DNA from 2 places in the Streptomyces sp. NPDC058051 genome. Region 2 is predicted to be linked to the other one. Evidence: riboswitches for the same ligand, from Rfam matches in the RefSeq annotation. Region 2 holds a riboswitch; the other holds the start of a gene.
The links. A riboswitch is a leader RNA that binds a small molecule or an ion and turns the genes downstream of it on or off. The one in region 2 is predicted to bind glycine.
Positions count from the first base shown of each region.

Region 1: it holds a riboswitch for glycine, as region 2 does, so the genes downstream of both, gcvT (glycine cleavage system aminomethyltransferase GcvT) here and gcvP (aminomethyl-transferring glycine dehydrogenase) in region 2, are expected to answer to the same signal.

Region 1 is NZ_JBHVRW010000016.1:20,174-24,291, reverse strand. Features, by position in the region: gene ACFVUT_RS23860 (enhanced serine sensitivity protein SseB) at 1-115, opposite strand, end outside; gene ACFVUT_RS23855 (AAA family ATPase) at 152-880, opposite strand; glycine riboswitch at 1,038-1,135, shown strand; gene gcvT (glycine cleavage system aminomethyltransferase GcvT) at 1,275-2,399, shown strand; gene gcvH (glycine cleavage system protein GcvH) at 2,491-2,868, shown strand; gene glyA (serine hydroxymethyltransferase) at 2,888-4,118, shown strand, end outside.
Region 2 is NZ_JBHVRW010000013.1:10,715-14,832, reverse strand. Features, by position in the region: gene gcvP (aminomethyl-transferring glycine dehydrogenase) at 1-1,484, opposite strand, end outside; glycine riboswitch at 1,679-1,775, opposite strand; gene ACFVUT_RS21125 (PRC-barrel domain-containing protein) at 1,889-2,257, shown strand; gene ACFVUT_RS21120 (DNA polymerase IV) at 2,182-3,642, opposite strand; gene ACFVUT_RS21115 (MerR family transcriptional regulator) at 3,709-4,118, opposite strand, start outside.

The DNA.
Region 1 (4,118 bases), on a different contig from region 2:
CGACGAGCCGTCCGCCCGCCTCCGGGACGCCCACCGAGGCCGCCAGGACCTCTTCGAGCTCATTGGCCGGCCATCCGCTCTGCGGATGGGACTGGACCTGTGCCGGAATGTCCACTGCTTCCCCTTCTTGCCCGAGCCTTCCGGCAGAAGGTTAACGTCCGTCCGCCGGACCCTCCGGGCGCTCGCCGTCGCCGGGCGCATGCCATACGTCCGCGAAGGCGATCACGTCCAGCTTCGCCGCCGCCGTCCGGTCCAGGAGGACCGCCGAGGCGCAGCCGAGCGGCAGCAGGCCGGTCCCGGTGTTCCGCAGCAGTCTCCCCACCGCTCTGCGGTGCCGGGCGAAGGCGTATCCGGAGACGCCTCGTCCACGCTCCCGCTGCCCCTCTCGCGCCGTCCGCGCCGGGACGTCGAGCAGGACGAGGTGGAGAACGCGGCCCCGGCGTCGTGCGTCACGGGCCAGCCAGCCGCGTACCCACGCCTGGGTTCCGCAGTCGTGGACGACGAGGGACGCTCCGGAGCGCAGGGCCCGCCACAGTCCCCAGTAGTGGGCGGCGCGGACGAGCGGCCGGTAGAGGGCGTACGGGAGTAACCGGGGCATCAGTCGCGCCCAGCGCTCCCGGGTGTCCTGGGAGTCGATGGCGCGGGCCGTCGTGACCGCCCTGCGGATGAGCGTCGACTTGCCGCTTCCCGGCAGCCCGGAGACCACCACCACATCGCCCGCCGCGAAACGCAGGGCGCGCGGGCTGCGACCGGACCGGTCCCGCAGATCCCGTACGACGGGCGCGTGCGCGCCGAGTGCTTCCGCGACCGGGGCCCCCGGTCGTGCGGGACTCGCGTCGTGCGCGACCCCCACCGTCGTCGCGTACCGCTGCAACGTCATCGCCCTCCCCCTCGCCTCGCCCCACGTATGCCCATGAAGTGTAAAGAAAAGGTAATGCGGCACAACCGTCCACGCCGCCGAATTCCGGTCAGGGACCGGGGCCCCACTCCGGCGCGATGCATGCGATGATGGCCCGGCCAACTGCATAAAGGCCGCTTGAATCCGCGCGGGAGAGTCCCGGTCACTGCCTGTGCCGGGCGCCGAAGGAGCAAGTTCCTCCCTTGAATCTCTCAGGCCCCGTACCGCGTGGATGAGGCAGATCTGAAAAGCGGGCCGCTCCGCGGCTCCACCCAAGGTGCAAGCCGATCCCTTCGGGGCTCTCGGCGAACCTCTCAGGTTCCGATGACAGATGGGGAGGGATCGTCCTCGTCGTCATGCCCTGGGAGCCACATCCATGAGCACTGCCCCCCGTCTCACCGCCCTCGACGCGCTGCACCGTTCGCTGGGCGCGACCATGACCGACTTCGCGGGCTGGGACATGCCCCTGCGCTACGCCAGTGAGCGCGACGAGCACCACGCGGTCCGCACCAGGGCCGGTCTCTTCGACCTGTCGCACATGGGCGAGATCACCGTCACCGGACCCGAGGCCGCCGCGTTCCTGGATTTCGCGCTGGTCGGCAACATCGGGACCGTCGCCGTGGGCCGCGCCCGCTACACGATGATCTGCGCCGAGGACGGCGGCATCCTCGACGACCTGATCGTCTACCGCCTCGGTGACGCCGCGGCCCCCGAGTACCTGGTCGTCGCCAACGCGGGGAACGCCCGGACGGTGCTGGACGCGCTGACCGCGCGGGCCGACGGCTTCGACGCCGAGGTGCGCGACGACCGCGACGCGTACGCCCTGCTCGCCGTCCAGGGCCCCGAGTCCCCCGCCATCCTGGCCTCCGTCACCGACGCCGACCTGAATGGCCTGAAGTACTACGCCGGTCTGCCCGGCACGGTCGCCGGTGTGCCCGCGCTCATCGCCCGTACCGGTTACACCGGCGAGGACGGCTTCGAACTGTTCGTCGCCCCCGAGCACGCCGAGCGCCTGTGGAAGGCCCTCACCGAGGCGGGCGCCTCCCACGGCCTGGTCCCGTGCGGTCTCTCCTGCCGCGACACGCTGCGCCTGGAGGCCGGCATGCCGCTCTACGGGCACGAGCTGACCACCGAGCTGACGCCGTTCGACGCGGGTCTGGGCCGGGTCGTGAAGTTCGAGAAGGAGGGCGACTTCGTCGGCCGCAAGGCCCTGCAGGCCGCCGCCGAGCGCGCCGAGACCGCTCCGCCCCGCAAGCTGGTCGGGCTGATCGCCGAGGGCCGGCGGGTACCGCGTGCCGGTTTCTCCGTCGTCGCCGGGGGCGAGGTCGTCGGCAGTGTCACCTCGGGCGCCCCGTCGCCCACCCTGGGCAGGCCGATCGCCCTCGCGTACGTGGACGCCGCGCACGCCACGCCCGGCACCGAGGGCGTCGGAGTGGACATCCGGGGCAGCCACGAGCCGTACGAGGTCGTGGCACTGCCCTTCTACAAGCGCCGGAAGTGAAGTCCCCGCATCCCGGAAGTGACGCAGTCGCGTCTCACACCGTAAGACCACCGTTCATCAGCACTCCCCCGCGTACAGGAGAATTCAGGTCATGAGCAACCCCCAGCAGCTGCGTTACAGCAAGGAGCACGAGTGGCTGTCGGCCGTCGAGGACGGTGTGGCCACGATCGGCATCACGGAGTTCGCCGCCAACGCGCTCGGCGATGTCGTCTACGCCCAGCTCCCGGAGGTCGGTGACACGGTGACCGCGGGCGAGACCTGCGGCGAGCTGGAGTCGACCAAGTCGGTGAGCGACCTGTACTCGCCGGTGACCGGCGAGGTCACCGCCGCGAACCAGGACGTCGTGGACGACCCGTCGCTGGTGAACTCCGCTCCCTTCGAGGGCGGCTGGCTGTTCAAGGTACGCGTGGCGGAGGAGCCGAAGGACCTGCTCTCCGCCGACGAGTACACCGCGTTCTCCGGCAACTGAGACCCCAAGGGACCACCTGATGTCGCTTCTCAACTCCTCCCTCCACGAGCTGGACCCGGACGTCGCCGCCGCTGTCGACGCCGAGCTCCACCGCCAGCAGTCCACCCTCGAAATGATCGCCTCGGAGAACTTCGCTCCGGTCGCGGTCATGGAGGCCCAGGGCTCCGTCCTGACCAACAAGTACGCCGAGGGCTACCCCGGCCGCCGCTACTACGGCGGCTGCGAGCACGTCGACGTCGTCGAGCAGATCGCCATCGACCGCATCAAGGCGCTGTTCGGCGCCGAGGCCGCGAACGTCCAGCCGCACTCCGGCGCACAGGCCAACGCCGCCGCGATGTTCGCGCTGCTGAAGCCGGGCGACACCATCATGGGCCTGAACCTGGCCCACGGCGGGCACCTGACCCACGGCATGAAGATCAACTTCTCCGGCAAGCTCTACAACGTGGTCCCGTACCACGTCGACGAGACCGGCGTCGTGGACATGGCCGAGGTCGAGCGTCTGGCCAAGGAGTCCAAGCCGAAGCTGATCGTCGCCGGCTGGTCCGCGTACCCGCGCCAGCTGGACTTCGCCGCCTTCCGCCGCATCGCGGACGAGGTCGGCGCGTACCTGATGGTCGACATGGCGCACTTCGCCGGACTGGTCGCCGCGGGCCTGCACCCCAACCCGGTGCCGCACGCCCACGTCGTCACGACCACCACGCACAAGACCCTCGGCGGTCCGCGCGGCGGCGTCATCCTGTCGACGCAGGAGCTCGCCAAGAAGATCAACTCCGCGGTCTTCCCGGGCCAGCAGGGCGGTCCGCTGGAGCACGTGATCGCGGCCAAGGCGGTCTCGTTCAAGGTCGCGGCGAGCGAGGAGTTCAAGGAGCGCCAGCAGCGCACCCTGGACGGCGCCCGCATCCTCGCCGAGCGTCTGGTCCAGCCGGACGTCACCGAGGTCGGCGTCTCCGTGCTCTCCGGCGGTACGGACGTCCACCTGGTCCTCGTCGACCTGCGCAACTCCGAGCTGGACGGCCAGCAGGCCGAGGACCGCCTCCACGAGATCGGCATCACGGTCAACCGGAACGCCATCCCGAACGACCCGCGACCGCCCATGGTCACCTCGGGCCTGCGGATCGGTACGCCGGCCCTGGCCACCCGCGGTTTCCAGGCCGAGGACTTCACCGAGGTCGCGGAGATCATCGCGTCGGCGCTCAAGCCGTCCTACGACGCGGACGGCCTGAAGGCCCGCGTCGTCGCGCTGGCCGAGA
Region 2 (4,118 bases):
GTGCGCAGGTAGCGGAGCATCGCGGTCTCGGAGCGGTGCTGGTGGAAGACCGGGTGGGTGAGAATCTCGTCGGTGCGCAGCAGACCTTCGGGGAGCGCGTCGGCGGCCACGGCGTCCAGCGCCTCTATGTCCCCGTCGGCGCCGAAGGCGGCCCAGACGGCGGCGACCCGCGCACGGGTGGTCGTCTCGTCGCAGGCGAGGGAGACCAGGTCGGTATCGACGAGCCGCAGGTTGACGCCGCGCTCGCGGGCGCCCGCCACGACCTCGGCGGCCTTGCCCGGAACGCGCACGGTCACGGTGTCGAAGTAGGCACCGGTCACGACCTCGACACCGGAGGCACGCAGGCCCTCGGCCAGGATCGTCGCGTAACGGTGGGTGCGCCGAGCAATCGTCCGCAGCCCCTCCGGGCCGTGGTAGACGGCGTACATCCCGGCCATGACGGCAAGCAGCACCTGGGCGGTACAGATGTTGCTGGTGGCCTTCTCGCGGCGGATGTGCTGCTCGCGGGTCTGCAGGGCCAGCCGGTAGGCCTTGTTGCCGTCCACGTCGACGGACACCCCGACGAGTCGGCCCGGAAGGCTGCGGGCGAACTTCTCGCGTACGGCCATGAAGCCGGCGTGCGGCCCACCGAAGCCCATCGGCACACCGAAACGCTGCGTGGTACCGACCGCGATGTCCGCGCCCAGGTCGCCCGGTGAGGTGAGCAGGGCCAGGGCCAGCAGATCGGCGGCGACCGTGACGATCGCGCCGAGCCCATGGGCCTGCGCGATGACGGGCTCGATGTTCCGTACCGCCCCCGAGGCACCCGGGTACTGCAGCAGGACACCGAAGACACCACGTTCGGCGACCTCGGCCGGAATGCCGTCGGAGAGGTCGGCGACGACGACCTCGACACCGGTCGGTTCGGCGCGGGTCTCTATGACGGCGATCGTCTGCGGCAGAGCGTCGGCATCGACCAGGAATACGCCGTTCTTGACCTTGCCGACGCGCCGCGAGAGCGCCATGGCCTCGGCGGCCGCGGTGCCCTCGTCGAGCAGGGAGGCGCCGGAGGTGGGCAGTCCGGTCAGCTCGGCGACCATCGTCTGGAAGTTGAGCAGCGCCTCCAGACGACCCTGCGAGATCTCCGGCTGGTATGGCGTGTAGGCCGTGTACCAGGCGGGGTTCTCCATGACGTTGCGGAGGATCACCGGCGGGGTGAAGGTGCCGTAGTAGCCGAGCCCGATCATCGGGGCCAGCACCTGGTTGCGGTCGGCGAGCGTGCGCAGCTCCGCGAGAACCTCGGCCTCGGTACGGGCGGCCGGCAGCTGGAGTGCCGCCGCGCTCTTGATGACATCGGGCACCGCTGCCGCGGTCAGCTCGTCCAGCGAGCCGTAACCGACCTGGGCGAGCATCTTCGACTGGGCCTCGTCATCGGGGCCGATGTGACGCTGCTCGAACGGAATGCCCTGCTCCAGCTGGGAGAGCGGAGTGCGACGGGGGGTCATGGTGGAGGCCTCCTGGTCTGACACGACCTGCGAGGGGCACCACGGCGCGGGTGCCCGAACGGCCTCCCCCTCTGTCATCTCAACCTGAGAGCTTCACCGGCGCACCCTGAGGCGTGCCGGCTTTCACCGTCGGTGAGGAAGGGAACCGCGTCGGCACTCGGCCGCACGGAGCCCGCCCTGCTTTCCAGAGTGGCCTCGTCCGTGCGGTACGGGGGCCTGAGAGATTCCGGGGAGGATTTGCTCCTTCGGCGCCTTCGGATTCGCTCCGGAGGACTCTCCCGCACGGGGTCAGCGGCCGTAAACAGACTACCAGCGGGGTTCGCGGCGGAATTCTCGAGTGGCCAACCCCCCGGATCTGCACTTCTGTAGTGCTTGTGGAGTAGCAGCGTCCAGTGGGAGGGACCGTGCAGACCGACATCGATCCGCGCCGCCTGATCGGCAGCAAGGCGTTCGACCGCAAGGGCACCAAGATCGGAACCGTGGACGAGGTGTACCTCGACGACGCGACCGGTGTGCCCGAGTGGGCAGCCGTACGCACCGGACTCTTCAGCCGGGACGCGTTCGTCCCGCTGGAGCCCAGCGAATTCGTGGAGGATTCGCTCCGTGTCCCCTTCGACCGTGCGCTGATCAAGGACGCACCCGACTTCGGCGTCGGCCGCCATCTCTCCCCGGAGCAGGAACTCCAGCTCTACCGTCACTACGGTCTGGACTCCCCGCCCGGGGAGACCGGACCGGACAGGGACTTCGGCAGGCTGGCCGGCCAGGACGAGTAGTCCCCCGGGTTCCGCACCAGCGGCAGCGGGTCGGCCGGCTGGAGTTCCGGATCGTCGATCCGGAACGTGCGCACCCGGCCGGGCGCTGATCCGGGCTCCTCGAACCGCACCGTCACCCGGCCGACACCGCTGCCCTGCACCCAGCCGTTGCCGTACGTGTCATGGCGTACGTCGTGTCCGGCGGGCCACCGCCGTGCGGCGAGCCGCTCGGCGGTCTCCTGGGGGTCTTCCCGCTCGTCGTGTACCGGCGCGTCCCCCTCGCCCGCGGGCGCTGTCTCCTCCCCGGCCGTTTCCCCGGTCGCGGCCTGTTCACCGGCGGCCTGGGCGAAGAGGTCTTCCTGCGTGTAGTCGGCGAGCCCCGTGACGCCCACACCCAGGAGCCGTACGCCTCCGGTGGTGTCCACGGCCTCCAGGAGCCGTGCGGCGGCCTCCCGGACCACCGCGGGATCGTCCGTGGGCCCACGCAGCGTCTCGGACCGTGTGAGCGTGGAGAAGTCGTACCGCCGCACCTTCAGCACCACTGTCCGCCCGGACCGCCCCGCACTCCGCAGCCGCTGGACGCATCGGTCGGCCAGCCGTTCCACTTCCGTCCGGACGCGCACCCTGTCGTGCAGGTCGGTGTCGAAGGTGTCCTCGACCGACACGGATTTCGCGTCCCGCTCCGCGACCACGGGCCGGTCGTCGAATCCGGACGCCATGCGGTGGAGCGAGCCGCCGTGCGCCTTTCCCAGCAGACGCACGAGCTCCGCCTCGCCCGCCTCGACCAGATCATTGACCGTCGTCATGCCCGCGCGGCGCAGATGATCCGCCGTCGCCGGTCCGACACCGGGGAGGATCCGTACCGACATGGGCGCGAGCAACTCTCGCTCCGTCCCGGGCTCTATGAGAAGCAGCCCGTTCGGCTTCGCCTCCTCCGAAGCGATCTTGGCCAGCATCTTGGAACCGGCGAGCCCGACCGAGCCGGTGAGCCCCGTGACCGCTTTGATGGCCGTGCGCAGCTGCTCACCGATCTCCCGGGCGGAAGCGCTGTCGTCGGCCGCCCCGCCGGCTTCCAGGTCGACAAAGGCCTCGTCCAGGCTGAGCGGCTCCACCAGCGGGGAGAGCCGCCCCAACAGCTCCATGACCTGGTCACTGACCGTCCGGTACAGGGAGAAGCGGGGTACCAGATACGCGGCGTTGGGAGCCAGCCGCCGAGCCTGCGCCGTGGGCATCGCCGAGTTGACCCCGAAGCGCCGGGCTTCGTACGACGCGGTGGCGACGACCCCGCGCGGCCCGAGCCCGCCCACCACGACCGGCTTGCCGCGCAGGCTGGGCTTCGCGGCCTGCTCGGCCGAGGCGTAGAAGGCATCCATGTCCAGATGCAGGATGGTGGGCGCGGCTCTCACATCAATCGATGCTGCCCTACGGCACTGACAATCGCCGCGTTCACTGCGCCTGCCGCACCCGCCGGGTCAGCCTGCGCGATTGCGCCGCCGCGCCAGCTCATCGGTGGGGTTGTTCCCGATCAGTGTCTCGCCGGTGTCCACCCGCTCCCCGTGCAGCTGTGACAGCGCCACATCGACGTCCCGCCACACCACACCCACGGCGATGCCGAAGACCCCCTGGCCGCCCTGGAGCAGATCGACGACCTCGTCGGGCGACGAGCACTCGTAGACCGTCGCCCCGTCGCTCATCAGCGTCATCCGCTCAAGATCCTGAAAACCGCGGGCCCGCAGATGCTGGACCGTGGTGCGGATGTTCTGCAGGGCGACGCCCGTGTCCAGGAAGCGCTTGACGATCTTCAGCAGGACGACGTCCCGGAAGCTGTAGAGCCGCTGTGTGCCCGAACCGTATGCCGGGCGTACGCTCGGCTCGACCAGCC